DNA from 4 places in the Erwinia sp. AK-PDG3-5 genome. Region 3 is predicted to be linked to each of the others. Evidence: predicted binding sites of a transcription regulator. Region 3 holds the regulator's gene; each other region holds the start of a gene.
The links. The regulator CRP, encoded in region 3, controls carbon source genes, mostly activating them, when cyclic AMP is high. The targets are predictions, from matches to a motif close to ATGTGANNNNNNTCACAT.
Positions count from the first base shown of each region.

Region 1 (4,842 bases), 840 kb from region 3:
CAGCGTTGCGCCACGTCGCCTGGGGTCAGTTCTCGCTTGTTGGGGCAGTTGCGACTTTTTTTCATTTAGCTCTTTACCTCAAGTTAACTTGAGGAATTATACTCAGCAGCCATTGAGAAGACGACCAGAAATTATTTCGCCAGGGAGAAGAGCATCATGCATGACGACATCATCCACACCCTTACCGACTGGATTGAAACCAACCTGGATAAAACCCTGTCGATTGATGAAGTGGCCGCGAAATCGGGCTATTCGAAGTGGCATTTGCAGCGGATGTTCCGCACCGTCACCAAACAGACGTTGGGCGGCTATATTCGCGCGCGTCGGCTGACGCTGGCGGCCGAAGCGCTGAGTCAGACCCAGCGCCCGGTGTTTGATATTGCCATGCAGTACGGGTACGACTCGCAGCAGACCTTCTCCCGCGTGTTCCGCCGTCAGTTCTCGCAGACGCCGACCGCCTACCGTCACACCATGCGCCGTCAGTCACTGACCCGCCAGGTGAACTACAGCTTCGACTGCAGCGACTTTGCCAGCTCCGCTTACGGCAAACTGCAGCAGGACAGCAACAGCCCGGCCTGCAACTAGGCCCGGTTACGCATCTTCGGCGTGGCCTGCGGATCCTGGCCCCAGAATGACGGGGAGAAGTACCAGCCGCCGCCCAGTTCCTTGATGTGGTACATCGCCGCATCGGCCTGGGCAATCATCGCCTCGCCGGTGCGGTGATTTTTGGCCAGCGCCACGCCAATACTCAGCGATTGCGCCACGCTGTAACCGTTTGCCAGCCCGATCGGTTCGCGCATCGCTTCGATGACGTTTTCAGCCATTCTGGCCGCCTGCTCGCCGTTATCGATGCCCGACAACAGCACCGCAAACTCATCACCGCCCAGACGCGCCACTAAATCATCTTTCCTCAGCCTGCCACGCAGGCGATGTGCCGTTTCCGTCAGCACGTTGTCCCCGGCAGCGTGACCATAGGTATCGTTCACCTCTTTAAAGTGGTCAACATCGATAAACAGCACCGCCACCCGATCGGCGGTTTGCGGATTGTTCATCAGCGTGTGCAACGCCCGCTCAAACGCTGTCCGGTTAGGTAAACCGGTCAGCGCATCATGCCTTGCCTGATGGGCCAGCGAGTCGTTTTCGCGCTGCAGATGGGTCTGCCAGTCTGACAGCTCATCCAGCAGGCTGTTGAAATCCCCGCTCAGCTTGTTCAGCTCGGCAATTGACGATGACGGCACCCGCAGCGAGAAGGCGCGCCGTCGGCGGACGTCGTGCGCCACCGAGGCAATATTTTGCAGCCCGCTGAGGATCCCCGCGTGCATGCGGTTAGACAGGCACGAGGCCAGCAGCGCGGTCACCAGCAGGCTGCCGCTCAGCCATTTCAACGCCTGGCTAAGGTAATGCATCACCCGGCTGGCATCACCGCTCAACCACACCTGCCCAATCACCTTACCGTTGTGCACGATCGGCACGTTGGCAGGCTGCGGGAAAATCCAGTGGGTGACCAGCTCCCCGGCACCCTGATGATGTTGCGCCCCAGATGAAGGCCAGTTCACCAGCAGGCGATTACTGGCATCGACAATTCTGGCGTGGCCAAACTCTGCTTTCGCCGCGATTTGCCGCACGATATCGTCAGCGGCATCCGCGTCGCCCGCCAGCACCGCCGGCTGCACGCTGTAGCCGAGGGTGGTGGCCACCAGCTGGAGATTGTTTTCCGCATAGCTGCGCAGGGCAAACATCGACAGAACCGACAGCGAGAGGCCGCTGAACAACAGCGACACCACGATGATCACCAGATGAATGCGTTGCAGACTTTTTCGTAAGGTCAGCAGCGGTTTTTTAGCCGTTGAATTAGCCTTGTGCACGGCGCGCTTCCACAGAGGTAATGTGGCCCTGTTGGTTGTGCTGGACCCGTAACACGTGGTGGCTGCTCAAGGCCGCCACGTCATCAGGCGTCAGCGGGCGCTGTTTTGCGTCAGTCGAAAACACAAAGGCTCCTTTATTTTTTTATTGCTCCGTAACCGCATTTCGCTTTAGCGAATATGGCGTGAGCTGTATTTGAGGTGTGGAGATCCCGCCCTGTGGAAATGGAAGGGAATGAGTTATAAGGATTTTTACCATGAAAAATCCTACAACCCATTGGCGGGTTGTACAACTTTTAAGAGGTCGGATTCATCTCAAAGAGGGAATTTGACTTAAGTCACGTCAAATTAAAGCTAAGTAAGGTTTAAGTATAGAACACCCCTGCCAATTGCTAGCAATATCAAACAGCTGTTTTTGCTGACTTTTCACCAATACCGATGAAAGTAAGAGGTAAAACCGGACGACCGGGCTAATCATTTATAATGAGTTTAATTGTCATTTGTCGTCTCAAAATAAAGCTAACTGCCTTAAAATAAAAATAAAATTGATCCCGGAGAGTAATTACTTCCCACAAATAAGGAATGATGCGCAGTAATATAGCCTGTAAGACGGTTTTCATTCTTTCGCTATACGGATTATTCCCCATATTTTGGAATTAAATCGGTAAACCTCAGTTAATAAAAGGCTTAATTTTTCCCTCGCAAAAAACTACCATACCAGGCCTAAATTTTGTTCAAATTTTAAAATCGAGTGATATAATGTGACCGTCATCACACTTCTGTGACCTGTTATGTCCGTTCAAGTGAAAAGCAACCTGGCAACTTTTCGTCTGAATCGGTGATGACACCGCCTCTTGTCAGGGCAGTAAATCTCGGAGTTTGAACGATATGGGTACCTTAACCGCTAGCCTGGTATTGATGAGATGGGAACTGGTTAGTGCAGTAATGATGTTTATTGCCAGCACCTTTAACGTGAAGTGCCGTCAGGCCAGCCACAAAGGCATTGCCTTTGTCTTCACCGGCGTGGGTATTGGCATGTCATGCTGGTTCGTTACCGGGCTGTTAGGTATCACTCTGAGTATGGATAACCTGCATAATTTCTGGCACATCACCAAAGATGTGTTTATCGACGTGATGAGCCACACCCCAACTGATTATCCTATGCCCTGAAAACAAACGAGCCGCTGACTCAGAGAGTCAGCGGCTCGTTATTGTATTCGGCTCAATCAGAATTTCTTCAAGGCCACCGGCAGCGGCGTAACGCTTCCTGACGTTGCTGGCAATACGGCTGCTTTGTGTTCCTGCAACCACATATCACCCATCATCTTATCCAGGCCCATATCCAGCCCGGTCACCATGCCTGCACCTGGCGTAAAGGTCAGCTCACCAAAGAAGATTTGCCCTTCACTGATGTACCAGTCAACGCGAACATAGTCGAAGTCACTGGCCAGCTTTTTGCTCAGCTCCAGCGCCTTCTTCAACGTTTCCATATCCCCGCTGATATCCAGTCCGGTATCGCGGATCTTGTAGAAGCACTGCTCCAGGTTGTTGACGTAGAAGTTCATCGACAGCGGCGAGTTGCCACAGCGGTTGTAGATGATCTGTAGCACGTACTCAAAGTTGCCGTCTTTCTTGTTAAACATGTGGAATTTGTAATCGATGGCGGCAAACTTGCCATCACCAACATACTCTTCCACCAGAATGCGCGGCTTAATGTAGCGATAATGAATTTCCCGCGACTGATGCGAGAAATCACAGCGCAACCACTCTTCACACCGGCGCACCAGCAACTGTTTTTGAATACAGTCTGGTTCTTCAAGAAAGATTTCTACCATACCAGAACCGTGGTTCGGTTTAATAACGGTGTTTTTTAAGGATTTAAGCCCCAGCAATGAAATCGGATCGGCCGTTTCATGCAGCAAAGGGATTAAATACTCTTCACCAATTGTTTTTGCTATGTAATCGCGCACTAAAACTTTATCCGAAAGATTCCCATAACGAACATAGTCGCCAGTGACGAATTTGCGGTACAGAATTTTCTCATTAAACAGTTTCGGCTGGCGAATGTTAGGTAACCGCTTAAAAGTGTGAAAATAGTAAACTCGGTCCTGATAAGACCACGGCATTTTCTTGAGCAGGTATAAGACGCCTTTTCTCAATTCTGCTTTGAGTTTTAACATTTTTTACCTCATTTGTATGTTTTGTAGTTAAGTGAGGAAAGCTGTATTTTAAGAATGACGGCATTCTTAAAGAAATAATTCATTACGGTCAGGGAGAGCAGTTCGGTGACCAGAACGCTCCAGGCTGCGCCTGTTAATCCCCAGAAACGGATGAAGAACCAGTTGGTTGCCACGCTAATTACGACCAGCACCACGATCTTGACCAGCAGGTAATTAAAACCACCTTCCTTCACCATGTAGCGGTAAGCTACTGTTCCCATTGCCGAAAAGCAGGTTGCTAACGACAATAACGTAACGAGATTTCCTGATTGTGTGTAGTCATGCCCATAAAGGGTAGTGATGATCTTTTCGCCAAACAGCGCGACGACGAGAAGCATCAAAAAGGAAACTGCCATTACATAGCCATTCAGCCTTGCGGCCAGTTTTACTGCCACATCCGCACGCTCCCTGAAGATCTCAGAAAAGCAGGATGTAATGATCGCTACCGGGATAAAAATCCACGAAGCAGAGATAGTGTTGGCGGCGGTAAACAGCCCCAGCTCATGCGCTGAGCCCACGCCCACCAGGAAAAATTGTGCCAGCTTTACCTGTATTGAGATGAACACGCTGGAGATGGCCAGCGGCAATCCCGCATGTAACAGGTAGCGCAAATAGCTTCTGTGCTTGCGCTTAGGCGGCGAGCTGATGGTGTTCGCCTGAAGGAACCGGCTGCGCTTGATCATGTACGGCACCAGCGTGACCGCTACGATTGAAAACGACAGCAGCAAAGGACTCAGTTTGAACCAGGCCACCAAAAAGCT
Region 1 is NZ_CM165967.1:4,368,579-4,373,420, forward strand. It holds gene soxR (redox-sensitive transcriptional activator SoxR) at 1-65, opposite strand, end outside; gene soxS (superoxide response transcriptional regulator SoxS) at 157-585, shown strand; gene dgcN (diguanylate cyclase DgcN/YfiN) at 582-1,865, opposite strand; gene AC1UKS_RS20435 (hypothetical protein) at 1,852-1,989, opposite strand; gene AC1UKS_RS20440 (YjcB family protein) at 2,751-3,032, shown strand; gene AC1UKS_RS20445 (ATP-grasp fold amidoligase family protein) at 3,089-4,042, opposite strand; gene AC1UKS_RS20450 (MATE family efflux transporter) at 4,051-4,842, opposite strand, start outside.
Region 1: a site for CRP is predicted at 2,622-2,639, ahead of AC1UKS_RS20440 (YjcB family protein). Genes of this name have one in related genera too.

Region 2 (4,842 bases), 1.2 Mb from region 3:
TTTTTCGATCCGTTGCGCTTTGTGCGCGGCGGACACCTCATCGATCTCGACTGGCTGGTGGATGTCACCTCTCAGGAATTCCCGCTGGCGATAGAAGCCGGTGAGAAGATGTTCTCCGCAGGCCGCGAATTCTATATGTGCGCCTGCCGCAGCGACGATTATTCGCCGGGCTATTTTGCTCCGACCGCCGCCAACTGGATGAACATCATTAAGGCTTCCAGCGCCATTCCGGGCCTGTATCGTCCCGGCGTGGATATGGATGGCATCAGCTATCTCGATGGTGGGATCAGTGATGCCATTCCGGTGCGTGAAGCGGCGCGTCGCGGGGCCGATACCATCGTGGTGATCCGCACCGTTCCTTCGCAGATGACCTATACGCCACAGTGGCTGAAGCGCATTGAGCGCTGGCTGAGCGACAGTGCGCTGCAGCCGTTGGTCAATATCATGCATCTGCATGAAGACAGCTACCGCGAGACGCAGGACTTTATTGAAAATCCGCCGGGTAATCTGCGGATTATTGAGATCTTCCCGCCGCATGCGCTCGCCAGCATGGCGCTGGGCAGTCGCGTGGCCTCGTTGAATCAGGATTATCATCTGGGACGCCGCTGCGGCCGCTATTTCCTCGCCACGGTGGGGCAATGGTTGCAGGAAAATGAGACGCTGCTGAGTACCAAACCGGTGGTTCCACCTGCGCCGGTGGCCAACGAACCGGTGCGGGATGGCGTTATTCTCGATCCGCTGGCGGGCAACGATGCCGATTACGATAAGGGCTCGCTGGCATGACACCCACGTTTATCGATACCCATTGTCACTTCGATTTTGCGCCGTTTTCTGGCAACGAAGAAGAGAGCCTGCGTCTGGCGGCAGCGGCAGGGGTGGAGAAAATCATTGTGGTTGGGGTGTCGGCTGACCGCTTCGCGGGGGTAATGGCGCTGGCAGAGCAATGGCCACCTTTATATGCCGCGTTGGGCACCCATCCGATGGCGATCGCACAACATGATGATTCACATCTGGACCAGCTGGAAGACTACCTGAAACAGCGGCCGAAAAAGCTGGTGGCGATCGGCGAGATCGGCCTCGATCTGTTTATCGACAATCCCCAGTTTGATAAGCAGGAGCGGGTGCTGGATGCGCAAATCCGGCTGGCAAAGCAGTACGATCTGCCGGTGATCCTGCACTCCCGCCGCACCCACGATAAATTAGCCCTGCATCTGCGACGCCTCGATCTTCCGCGCCGTGGCGTGGTGCATGGCTTCGCCGGCAGCGAACAGCAGGCGCTGGCCTTTATCCGCGCCGGCTATGCCATCGGTGTGGGCGGCACCATCACCTATGAACGCGCCAGCAAAACCCGCAATACAATCGCACGGCTGCCGCTGAGCTCGCTACTGCTGGAAACCGACGCGCCGGATATGCCGCTACAGGGCTTTCAGGGCCAGGCCAATCGCCCCGAGCGGGTAAAAAATGTCTGGCAGAGCCTGTGCGAACTGCGGGAAGAATCCCCGCAGGAAATAGCCGAAACCCTTCTTGAGAACACACGCACTCTTTTTCAGCTCTGACTGGCTAAACTCTTAAAGTCCCCTGCGAGACGGTGCGCCTTTGGCCTGCCGGGTCTACTGTCATCTGCATCTGCTACACTGAATGATGAATGTTATAATTATAACATTTTCTGATGATGTCAGCTAAAATCAGGCTTTGTTGCGCAACAATGGCCATATCTGGCAGGTTAACAGGCTGTTTATGTGATATTAATCACATTGCATGTACAATGCTTGCAACAGTAATTCCCTGTTCGTGAATTTCATCACGGAAGTGGCTCAGCCTTTTCCGTTATTATTTTAACATCACAGCCCTTCGCGGGCTCAGGCGGAAGGAATTCCTGCCCGGCATCCGGGAAGCCGCCTTAAACCTTGTCTGGAGAACAGAATGACTGACGTAACCGCAGCGGCCGTACGTGCCCTGAAACTGATGGATCTGACCACGCTGAATGATGACGACACCGATGCGAAAGTGATCGCGCTGTGCCATCAGGCGAAATCCCCGGCGGGCAATACCGCGGCAATCTGCATCTATCCGCGCTTTATCCCGATTGCCCGTAAAACGCTGCGCGAGCAGGGCACGCCGGATATTCGCATTGCCACCGTTACCAACTTCCCGCACGGCAATGACGACAAAGAAATTGCCCTGGCAGAAACCCACGCAGCGATCGCCTACGGGGCTGACGAAGTCGACGTGGTGTTCCCTTACCGCGCGCTGATGGCCGGTAACGAAGAGATTGGCTACGAGATCGTGAGCGCCTGTAAAGAAGCCTGTGCCGAAGCCGACGTGCTGCTGAAGGTGATTATCGAAACCGGCGAGCTGAAGGATGCGGCACTGATCCGTAAAGCCTCTGAAATTGCCATCGAGGCGGGCGCTGACTTTATCAAAACCTCCACCGGTAAAGTGCCGATCAATGCCACCCCGGAAGTGGCAAAAATCATGCTGCAAGTGATTGCTGATAAAGGCGTTAAGCACCAGGTGGGCTTCAAGCCGGCTGGCGGCGTGCGTACCGCGGACGATGCGGCAATTTACCTGAAGCTGGCCGATGACATTCTCGGCAGCGACTGGGCCGATGCCCGTCACTTCCGTTTTGGCGCGTCCAGCCTGTTAGCCAGCCTGCTGGAAACGGCGGGTCATGCTGGAGCCAAGAGCGACTCCGCTTACTAGTCTGACTGGCGACCCCGCCAACCTCAGCCGCAAGGGCGAAAATCATTTCGCCCTCATTACCGCAACCACCAGGGGGCAACGTGTTCCTGCCACAAGAAATTATCCGTAAAAAAAGAGATGGCCAGCCACTGACCGAAGAGGAGATCCGCTTCTTTATCAATGGCGTGCGAGATAACACCGTGTCTGAAGGGCAAATCGCCGCGCTGGCGATGACCATTTATTTCCACGATATGACGCTGCAGGAGCGGGTCGCGCTGACCATGGCGATGCGCGACTCAGGCTCGGTGCTCAACTGGAAGGCGCTGAACCTCAACGGCCCGATCGTGGACAAGCACTCAACCGGCGGCGTGGGCGATGTGACCTCGCTGATGCTCGGCCCGATGGTGGCGGCCTGCGGTGGCTATGTGCCGATGATTTCTGGCCGTGGCCTCGGCCACACGGGCGGTACGCTGGACAAGCTGGAAGCCATTCCGGGCTTTGATATCTTCCCTGATGACGAGACGTTCCGTCGCATCATCAAAGACGTCGGCGTGGCGATTATCGGTCAAACCAACTCGCTGGCGCCTGCGGATAAGCGTTTCTACGCCACCCGCGACATCACCGCGACCGTCGATTCGATTCCGCTGATCACCGCCTCGATCCTCGCCAAAAAGCTGGCGGAAGGTCTGGATGCGCTGGTGATGGACGTTAAAGTCGGCTCCGGCGCCTTTATGCCGACCTTCGAACAGTCCGAGCTGCTGGCCCAGTCGATTGTTGGCGTGGCGAACGGCGCGGGCTGCAAAACCACCGCGCTGTTAACCGATATGAACCAGGTGCTGGCGTCAAGCGCCGGTAATGCGCTGGAAGTGCGTGAAGCCGTGCGCTTCCTGACCGGCGAATACCGCAATCCGCGTCTGCTGGAAGTGACGCTGGCTTTGAGTGCGGAAATGCTGGTATCCGGCGGGCTTGCGGCCAATACCGACGAGGCCACTGGCAAACTGCAGGCGGTGCTGGATAACGGCAAGGCAGCGGAAATTTTTGCGCGCATGGTCGCGGCGCAAAAAGGCCCGACAGACTTTATCGAGCTGATGGATAAATATTTACCGGCGCCGATGCTCAGCAAGGCGGTGTATGCCGATAAGCCGGGGATCGTCAGCGCGATGGATACCCGGGCGTTGGGCATGGCGGTGGTGTCGATGGGCGGCGGTCGTCGCCAGGCCAGCGATCCGCTCGATTACAGCGTCGGATTCAGTGAGATGGCGCAGCTGGGTGACCGTGCAGACAACCAGCGTCCGCTGGCGGTGATCCACGCCGCTACGGAAACCGCCTGGCAGGAAGCTGCTGAGGCGATGAAGCGCGCGGTGACCTTAAGCGAAAATGCGCCGGCCCAGACCCCAGTTATCTATCGCAGAATTAGCGGATAAGCGTCATACTGTTCGGATCGATAAAATTTACGCTCAGCGCGTCACAGACGCAGGAGATCAGGATGAAACGTGTATTTATCATGGTGTTGGATTCCTTCGGGATCGGCTCCAGCAAAGATGCCCATAAATTTGGTGATGAAGGCTCTGATACCCTCGGACACATTGCCGAGGCGTGCTTCAAGGGCGAAGCGGACATTGGACGTAAAGGCCCGCTGCACCTGCCAAATCTGACGGCTTTAGGGCTGGGGAAAGCGGCGGAAGAGTCGACCGGAAAATTCCCGTTAGGGCTGGATAAAGACGCCGAAATTACCGGCGCTTATGCCTATGCCAGCGAACTGTCTTCCGGCAAAGACACGCCGTCAGGCCATTGGGAAATCGCCGGTGTGCCGGTGCTGTTCGACTGGGGATATTTCAGCGACAAAGAAAACAGCTTCCCGCAGGAGTTGCTGGATCTGCTGGTTGAGAAGGCCGACCTGCCGGGCTACCTCGGCAACTGCCACTCGTCAGGCACGGTGATCCTCGATCAGCTCGGCGAAGAGCATATGAAAACCGGCAAGCCGATTTTCTACACCTCCGCTGACTCGGTGTTCCAGATTGCCTGCCACGAAGAGACCTTCGGGCTGGAGCGTCTGTACGCGCTGTGTGAAATCGCCCGTGAGGCCTTAACCGAAGGCGGCTACAACATCGGCCGGGTGATCGCCCGTCCGTTTGTTGGCGACAAGCCAGGCAACTTCGA
Region 2 is NZ_CM165967.1:4,018,594-4,023,435, reverse strand. It holds gene AC1UKS_RS18690 (patatin-like phospholipase family protein) at 1-783, shown strand, start outside; gene AC1UKS_RS18685 (TatD family hydrolase) at 780-1,556, shown strand; gene deoC (deoxyribose-phosphate aldolase) at 1,924-2,703, shown strand; gene deoA (thymidine phosphorylase) at 2,784-4,106, shown strand; gene deoB (phosphopentomutase) at 4,169-4,842, shown strand, end outside.
Region 2: a site for CRP is predicted at 1,738-1,755, ahead of deoC (deoxyribose-phosphate aldolase). Genes of this name have one in related genera too.

Region 3 (4,842 bases):
TGAAAAAGCTGCGTGATTTTGATGATGCCATTACCGCCAGGGCACACGGTTTTCAGGATGCGACGGATTACTACCGTCGTTGCAGCGCGATGCCGTTATTGCCCGGCGTGGCAAAACCGCTGCTGATCATCCACGCCAAAGACGATCCTTTTATGACCGACGAAGTGATCCCCACGCCCGACCTGCTGCCTGCGTCAGTGACCTATCAACTGACCGAATATGGTGGCCACGTGGGGTTTGTCGGTGGCACCTTACGCAATCCGCAAATGTGGCTTGAGCAACGCATTCCTCAATGGCTTTCAACCTGGCTGGACAACTAACGTGATTATTCCCTGGAAAGAGCTCGACGCTGACACCCTCGATAACCTGATTGAATCCTTTGTCCTGCGTGAAGGCACCGACTACGGTGAGCAGGAACGCTCGCTGGAACAAAAAGTGAAGGATGTTCGCCGCCAGTTAAGCAGCGGCGAAGCGGTGCTGGTGTGGTCTGAACTGCACGAGACGGTCAATATTATGCCGCGAGGTTCCGTGACCGGTTAAGTGGCAAAGATGACACCCGTGCGCGAAACATGGTACCAATGCGTGATCGATGTGACTTTTCTCAGGGAGGTATGCGCATGTCAGCCAAACATCCGGTTATTGCCGTCACCGGCTCCAGCGGGGCGGGAACCACCACCACCAGCCTGGCCTTCAGAAAAATCTTCCAGCAGCTGAATCTGCATGCCGCCGAAGTCGAAGGCGACAGCTTTCACCGTTATACCCGTCCTGAAATGGATATGGCGATCCGTAAGGCGCGCGATATGGGCCGCCATATCAGCTATTTCGGCCCGGAAGCCAATGACTTCGCCCTGCTCGAACAGACCTTCGCGGAATATGGTCGTTCAGGCAGCGGCAAATCCCGCAAATATCTGCACACCTATGATGAAGCGGTACCCTGGAATCAGGTTCCGGGAACCTTTACGCCGTGGCAATCCCTGCCGGAACCGACAGACGTGCTGTTTTATGAAGGGCTGCATGGCGGCGTGGTGACGCCGCAGAACAATGTCTCCCAGCAGGTTGATTTGCTGGTTGGCGTAGTGCCGATCGTTAACCTGGAGTGGATCCAGAAACTGGTGCGCGATACCAGCGAACGCGGCCACTCACGCGAAGCGGTGATGGATTCGGTGGTGCGATCCATGGAGGATTACATCAACTTTATTACGCCGCAGTTCTCCCGCACGCACATTAACTTCCAGCGTGTGCCGACCGTAGATACCTCTAACCCGTTCGCGGCGCGCGGTATCCCGTCGCTGGATGAAAGCTTTGTGGTGATCCATTTCCAGGCGCTGGAAGATATCGACTTCCCGTATTTGCTGTCGATGCTGCAGGGATCGTTTATCTCGCACATTAATACGCTGGTGGTGCCGGGCGGCAAGATGGGACTGGCGATGGAGTTGATTATGGGGCCGCTGGTGAAACGTCTGATCCAGGGTAAGAAAATAGAGTAAGCCCCGCGGGAACGGGGCTTAAGGCGGCGATGGGATGACTTACGCCGGTAACTCAATCACTTCATAGCTGTGGGTGATTTCCACGCCTTTGCCCAGCATCAGTGCGACCGAGCAATATTTCTCAGCGGAGAGATCAACGGCACGCGACACCGCTTTATCGCCTAACGCCACGCCGGTGACGATAAAGTGCAGATTGATGTGGGTGAACAGGCGTGGGGCCTCTTCACGGCGTTCGGAGCTGAGCTTCACTTCGCAATCCTTTACGTCGTGGCGGCCCTTCTGCAGAATGGAAACCACGTCGATTGCGCTGCATCCGCCCGCGGCCATCAACACCATCTCCATCGGGCTCGGGGCTTTATCGCCCGCATTTCCGTCCATCAGAACCTGATGCCCGGATGAGGATTCTCCCAAAAACGTTAACCCTTCAACCCACTTGACTCGAGCCTGCATAACAATTTCCTCTAATTCATTCAGTTATCGCCAGATTACGCTTTAGCCAGAAAAACGGCAATGCGGCAATTTTCGCACTATGCTGAAGCGAGACAACACAAGACACTCGTTGAAAGCTGTGCTACAAACAAAGCTGTAATATTTTCGTCAGTACTCTACAGGCACGACGAAACGAATCGCATAACGAGCCAGGCTTTTAACAGAGGCCCGAATAAATTTCCTGATGGGAAACGCTTGACTATTTCAACGCCTGGCAGGGAACTCTGCCCCTGTATTTAGGCACGATTACAACAGAGGATAACAGCGAATGGTTCTCGGCAAACCGCAAACAGACCCGACACTTGAATGGTTCCTGTCTCATTGCCATATTCATAAGTATCCATCCAAGAGCACGCTGATTCATCAGGGTGAAAAGGCAGAAACCCTCTACTACATCGTCAAAGGTTCAGTAGCGGTGCTTATCAAGGATGAAGAAGGCAAAGAGATGATCCTGTCTTACCTCAATCAGGGCGACTTTATTGGCGAGCTTGGCCTGTTTGAAGAAGGTCAGGAGCGCAGCGCGTGGGTACGCGCGAAGACAGCCTGTGAAGTGGCTGAAATCTCCTACAAAAAATTCCGTCAGCTGATCCAGGTTAACCCTGACATTCTGATGCGCCTGTCTGCACAGATGGCGAATCGCTTGCAGGTCACTTCTGAGAAAGTGGGCAATTTAGCTTTCCTCGATGTGACGGGTCGCATCGCGCAGACCTTGCTGAACCTGGCAAAACAACCGGACGCCATGACGCACCCGGATGGGATGCAGATCAAGATCACCCGCCAGGAAATTGGGCAAATCGTTGGCTGTTCTCGTGAAACAGTGGGACGCATTTTGAAGATGCTGGAAGATCAGAACCTGATCTCGGCACACGGTAAAACTATCGTTGTCTACGGCACGCGCTAATCGGCTCTGATCCACGGCGCAACACCTGGTGTTGCGCCTTTTTATTTGGTGTGGAGTGATGTGGCGTCGACTGATTTATCACCCGGAGATCAACTACGCATTGCGCCAGACGCTGGTGCTCTGTTTACCGGTAGCGATGGGATGGCTGCTGGGCGACTTGCAAAAAGGGTTGCTGTTTTCCTTAGTCCCTGCCTGTTGCAACCTCGCTGGCCTTGATACTCCTCATAAGCGCTTTTTCAAACGCCTGATCGTTGGCGGAATCCTGTTCGCCTTCAGCAGTTTCCTGATCCAGTACCTTGCCGGTCACCACGTTCCCCTGCCCGTGATCCTGTTTTCGATGGCGATGCTGCTGGGCGTCACCGGCGAAATCAGCCCGCTGCATGGTCGCCTGCTGCCCGGCTCGCTGATAGCCGCAATCTTCACCCTTAGCCTGGCAGGACGCATGCCGGTGTGGGAACCGCCGATGCTCTACGTGCTCGGCACCATCTGGTACGGCGTGTTCAACTGGGTCTGGTTCTGGCTGTGGAAAGAGCAGCCGCTGCGGGAAACCTTAAGCCTGCTCTATCGCGAGCTGGCGGGTTACTGCGAAGCGAAATACACCCTGCTGACCAAACTCACCGATCCGGAGAAAGCCCTGCCTCCGCTGCTGGCGCGCCAGCAAAAAGCGGTCGACCTGATCACCACCTGCTATCAGCAGATGCATATGCTGTCAGCCACCAACAACAATCACCACAAGCGGCTGACCCGCGCGTTTCAAATCGCGCTTGATTTGCAGGAGCACATCTCCGTCAGCCTGCATCAGCCGGAAGAAGTGCAAAAGCTGGTGGAGCAAAGCCATGCCGAAGCGGTGATCCGCTGGAATGCGCAGACCATCGCCGCCAGGCTACGTGAACTGGCCGACGATATCCTCTACCACAAGCTGCCCGAGCGCTTCACCATGGATAAGCAGCTTCAGGCGCTGGAGAAGATCTCACGGCAGAATCCGGATAACCCCGTCGGCACCTTCTGCTATTACCACTTCAGCCGGATTGGTCGGGTGCTGCGTACCCAGCGTCCCCTTTATCAGCGCGATTTGATGGCTGACCGGCAGCGCCGACTGCCGCTGCTGCCGGCTATCAGAAGCTATTTGTCGCTGAAATCGGCCGCCTTGCGCACCGCCGCCCGCTTTGCGGTGATGCTGACCTTTGCCAGCTCGCTGGCGCTATTCTTTAATCTGCCCAAACCCTACTGGATCCTGATGACGGTCATGTTTGTCAGCCAGAACGGGTACAGCGCAACCCGCGTCCGTATTCAGCACCGTGCGCTGGGCACGCTGGCCGGGCTGGTGATTGCCGCAGTAACCCTGCGCCTGCAGGCACCCGAATCCATCGTGCTGCTGGTGATGCTAGCCATTACCCTTATCAGCTACCTGTTTATCCGTAAATTCTACGGCTTCGCGATGATTGGCTTTACGGTCACCGCAGTGTATTCGTTGCAGCTGCTCTCGCTTAACGGCGCAGACTTCCTGCTGCCGCGTTTACTGGATACGCTGATGGGTTGCCTGATTGCCTTCGGGGGCACCATCTGGTTGTGGCCGCAATGGCAAAGCGGGTTGCTGCGGCAGAATGCGCATGACGCGCTGGAAACCTATCAGGATGCGCTGCGGTTATTGCTGGGGAATGAACAGGACCCGGTGAAGCTGGCCTATCAGCGTATCCGCGTTAATCAGGCGCACAACGCTCTGTTCAACTCGCTCAATCAGTCGATGCAGGAGCCAGGCTTTGATCCCAGCTATCTGGCGGATATGAAACTGTGGGTGACGCACAGCCAGTTTATCGTCGAGCATATCAATGCCATGACCACGCTGGCGCGTGAACACACCATGCTGACCTCGTCGCTGGCGGAGCGTTATCTGCAGGCCTGTGAGATTGCGTTGCAGCGTTGCCAACAGCGGCTGGAGTATGACGGGCCGAGCTCAGAAGCGAA
Region 3 is NZ_CM165967.1:444,836-449,677, reverse strand. It holds gene AC1UKS_RS01975 (hydrolase) at 1-320, shown strand, start outside; gene AC1UKS_RS01970 (YheU family protein) at 322-540, shown strand; gene AC1UKS_RS01965 (phosphoribulokinase) at 618-1,487, shown strand; gene AC1UKS_RS01960 (OsmC family protein) at 1,527-1,937, opposite strand; gene crp (cAMP-activated global transcriptional regulator CRP) at 2,245-2,877, shown strand; gene AC1UKS_RS01950 (YccS/YhfK family putative transporter) at 2,936-4,842, shown strand, end outside.

Region 4 (4,842 bases), 680 kb from region 3:
TATCAGCCAGCACCACTTCGCCCGTCTCGCCCACCAGGCGTGAGAACTTCGCGGTCAGATCGCCGGTGCCGCCCGCCAGATCCAGCACGCGCTGCCCACGGCGGACGCCGCTGCAATCGATAGTGAAACGCTTCCAGACGCGGTGGATGCCGAACGACATTAAATCGTTCATCAGGTCATATTTGGCCGCAACGGAATGGAAAACATCTGCCACCATTTCTTCCTTGTCGCTTTTCGCTACGGTACGGAAGCCGAAATGAGTGGTGTCCTTTGATTCATCTGCCATTTGTTTTGCCTGCTCTGCAATCAATTATCTGCCAAGTGTACCAGAGTCCAGCAGGTCAGGCACGCAGCCTGGCGGCTTATTCATTGACTCTTAATGCGCCGTTATCCTGCCCGGAATCGCCATCTGGCTGGGCTTCATCGTCCTCCAGCTCAGCGAAATTTTCGGCCGTTTCCGGCATGGCCTGTTCAACAAGCCGCGGATTTATCGGCCGTTTCACCTCGATACCCAGCTGACGAAAGCTTTCGGTCTGGGCGATCATATTGCCCCGCCCTTCCGACAGTTTTTTCATTGCCTGACGGTAACTGTCCTGCGCTTTGTCCAGACTTTGGCCCATTGAGGACATATCATCGACAAACAGGCGCATTTTATCGTAGAGCTTCGCGGCACGATCGGCGATGCGTTGGGCATGGCGGCTCTGATGCTCGTAGCGCCAGAGATTGTTAATCGTCCGCAACGCCACCAGCAGGGTGGTTGGACTGACTAACATGATGTTCAGGTTGAGCGCTTCGTTGATCAGCTCCGGCTGGCGATCGATCGCCAGTAAAAAGGCCGGTTCAACCGGGATAAACATCAACACATAATCCAGGGAGCGTAAACCGGGCAATTGTTGGTAATCTTTTCGGCTCAGCTGACGTAAATGCCCACGAATGGCGGCAATATGCTCGCTGATTGCCGCTTCGCGCTGCGCCTCATCGTCACCGTTGAAGTAACGTTCGTAGGCCACCAGCGTCATTTTGGCATCGATAACCACATCTTTGCCCTGCGGCAGACGCACGATCACATCCGGCTGCATCCGTCCGTTCTGTTCTAACTGAATGGTGACCTGGGTTTCATACTCATGGCCTTCCCGCAGCCCGGAGGCTTCAAGCACGCGGCTCAAGACCACTTCACCCCAGTTACCCTGAGTCTTATTGTCGCCTTTTAGCGCTTTGGTCAGGTTGATCGCTTCCTGCGCCATTTGCGCGTTCAGCTGCTGCAGGTTGCGGATTTCATGCGAGAGAGTGTGACGTTCACGGGCTTCCTGGCCAAAGCCGTCCTGAACCTGGCGACGGAAGCCTTCCAGCTGTTCACGCAGGGGCGAAATCAGGCTGTTGAGGCTTTGCTTGTTTTGCTCATCGACGCGGCGTCCACTGTTTTCGAAAATCCGGTTGGCCAGGTTTTCAAATTGCGCGTTTAGCCGCTGCTCGCTGTTGACCAGCAGGCGCTGTTTCTCTTCAGCAGCCATGCGGGTTTCTTCAAGACGGATGGTGACTTCGCGCAGTTCGGCTTCCTGAGAACTGTTGATTTCCAGCTGGTTGCGTAATTCCCGCGTCAGCTGTTCAGTTTCATTGCGCCAGTGATCGAGGTGGTGAAGCTTTTCCTGGGCCGCAGACAGCGTCCCGTGTAGCTGGCGCAACTCAAGCTCATTCTGCCGTTGCGCCTGCTGACAGGTTTCGACCTGCTGCTGCAGCCGTTCACGCTCTTCGCGCAGCTGTTCAGCTGACTGCAGCAGCAATTGCCGTTCGGTTTCCTGCCGGGCTGAGACCTGCTGCCCGCGAAACCAGGCGATTGTCCAGCCTGCCAGCACACCGGCCAGCGCCAGACAAACGCCATAACTGATTGTTGCATCCACCTTTATTCTCCCGCATGGACTTATCTACGGGAAAAGGTAGAGGCCTACTGTATGAATGTCCAGATAAAAAGCGTCAGATTAGACGGCGCGCCGCATCTACCACAATACGTACCGCATCACTCTCGGTTCTTTTCATCGTTTCCGCATCAGGAATTTCCTGCTGAGTGCGGTTAACGATTACCCCAGCAACCATACCTGCACGTAGTCCCTGGCTGGCACACATGGTTAACAGCGTTGCCGACTCCATCTCATAGTTCAGCACGCCCATATCCTGCCATTCCTTCATCGAATTCTGGAAACGGCTGACGACGCGGCCGGAATAGGTGTCGTAACGCTCCTGGCCAGGATAGAAGGTATCGGAAGATGCGGTGATACCGATGTGGGTGGTTGCCCCTGCCGCTTTCGCCGCGTCAACCAGCGCCGTGGTGCAGGTAAAGTCAGCAACCGCCGGGAATTCCAGCGGGGCGAAGTGCAGGCTGGCGCCATCAAGACGCACTGAACCGGTGGTGACCAGCACATCGCCGACGTTAATCTCTGGCTGAATAGCGCCCGTGGTGCCGACGCGCAGGAAGGTGCGCACGCCCAATTGAGCCAGTTCTTCCACTGCAATAGACGTTGAAGGACCGCCGATGCCGGTGGAACAGACGATCACCGCCTTGCCATCCAGCTCTGCACGCCAGCTGGTAAATTCACGGTGTGAGGCCAGATGGACCGGGTTTTCCATCAATGCCGCAATTTTTTTCACCCGCTCAGGATCGCCCGGCACAATCGCCAAGGTCGCGCCCTGCAAATCCGCTTTTGTTAAACCCAAATGAAAAACGTCTGAGTGTGCCATTTCAAACTCCTGTAACGGGAAAGGGGGATAAGGATCAGGCGGTCACAATAATGCAAAGCTGCCGAAAATTATGTGAATCGCATCACTTCGTCCAATGAAAGTTACATTAAATCAACAACAAGAAGTGACATACATCACATTTAAACACTCTTGGCTTTCGGATTGCCACAACTTGCCCTCCCGGTCAGGTAATGGCAGTGTTAATGATGGGTAGTGAGCAACCCCCTGACCCAAACGTAATCCTGGCTATAGTTAGCTGATTGCGCTAATGCATGCATGGAGAGGACAATGAAAACCGACGAGAATACGACTCAAAAAATGAGCAATAATGGGTTCACTCCTGCGGTATCGCCTACCGCATCGACCACGATTATTACTGACAGTGACGCCATCCAGTCAGGTGAAACATCCATTCCTACTCAGGGCGAGAACATGCCCGCTTTTCACGCCAAACCGCGTCATGTTAGCGGCCCACTGCCGGTGATTCTGGTGGTTCAGGAGATTTTTGGCGTGCATGAACACATTCGCGATATCTGCCGTCGCCTGGCTGCCGAAGGCTATCTGGCGGTTGCGCCAGAGCTTTACTTCCGCCAGGGCGATCCTGCTGAATACGACGATATCCCGACGCTGTTTAAAGAATTAGTCAGCACCGTTCCGGATAATCAGGTGTTGGCCGATTTGGATCACGTTGCCAACTGGGCCTCCCGTCACGGCGGCGATATGCGCAATATGGGCATCACCGGCTTCTGCTGGGGCGGACGCATTACCTGGCTGTATGCCGCACACAATCCACAGCTGAAAGCCGCCGTGGCCTGGTATGGCAAAATGGTCGGTGAGAAGACGCTAAAGCAGCAGAAGCAGCCGGTTGATATCGCGGTGGATTTAACTGCGCCGGTGTTAGGCCTTTATGGCGGCAAAGACGACAGCATTCCGCAGGAGAGCGTGGAGACCATGCGCCAGGCGCTGCGTGCAGCGAACGCCAAATCGGAAATTATTGTTTATCCGGATGCAGGCCATGCGTTTAATGCCGATTACCGCCCAAGCTATCATGAAGAGTCGGCCAAAGATGGCTGGCAGCGCATGCTCGCCTGGTTCCGGCAGAATGGCGTGAAGTAATAACAAAAAGGGGCGCCAGGCGCCCCACATCACTTCCTTTTAAGCAGAAATCAGGCCGGTTTTTTGGTCTTGCGCAGGTTCTGGGCGGCTTGCACCATGTTCGCTAACGCCTGACGCGTTTCTGTCCAGCCGCGCGTTTTCAGACCACAATCCGGATTCACCCACAGACGCTCTGTCGGGATGCGCTTCGCCGCCTTCAGCAACAGTTCTTCCATCCATTCCACGCCTGGCACGTTTGGCGAATGAATGTCGTACACGCCAGGGCCGATCTCATTCGGGTAATCAAACTCTTCAAACGACTCCAGCAGTTCCATATCCGACCGTGAGGTTTCGATGGTGATCACATCCGCATCCAGCGCCGCAATTGAACCCATGATGTCGTTGAACTCGCAGTAACACATATGGGTATGGATCTGCGTATCATCCTTCGCCACGGCGGCGTTCAGGCGGAAGGCATCGACTGCCCATGCCAGGTAGGCCGCCCAATCGGACTGACGAAGCGGCAGACCTTCACGCAGGGCAGGCTCATCAATCTGAATGATCCCGATGCCGGCTTTTTCCAGGTCCTCCACCTCATCGCGCAGCGCCAGGGCAATCTGCTTAGCGATGGTTTCACGGCTCACGTCTTCACGCGGAAATGACCAGCAAAGGATGGTAACCGGCCCGGTCAGCATGCCTTTTACCGGTTTCTCCGTCAGGGACTGGGCGTATTTAGCCCACTCAACGGTGATCGCCGCCGGGCGGCTGACGTCGCCAATAATGACCGGTGGCTTGACGCAGCGTGAACCGTAGCTCTGCACCCAGCCATTTTGCGTGAAGGCAAAACCGTCGAGGTTCTCGCCAAAATACTCAACCATGTCGTTACGTTCGGCTTCGCCGTGCACCAGCACGTCCAGACCCAGACGTTCCTGCTCCGCAATGGCCTGTTTGATATGTTCGGCAATGCCGGTACGGTAGTGATTACTGTCCAGGCGGCCCTGTTTGAAGTCCAGG
Region 4 is NZ_CM165967.1:4,527,969-4,532,810, forward strand. It holds gene ubiE (bifunctional demethylmenaquinone methyltransferase/2-methoxy-6-polyprenyl-1,4-benzoquinol methylase UbiE) at 1-286, opposite strand, end outside; gene rmuC (DNA recombination protein RmuC) at 363-1,898, opposite strand; gene udp (uridine phosphorylase) at 1,972-2,733, opposite strand; gene AC1UKS_RS21155 (dienelactone hydrolase family protein) at 3,022-3,849, shown strand; gene metE (5-methyltetrahydropteroyltriglutamate--homocysteine S-methyltransferase) at 3,900-4,842, opposite strand, start outside.
Region 4: a site for CRP is predicted at 2,856-2,873, ahead of udp (uridine phosphorylase). Genes of this name have one in related genera too.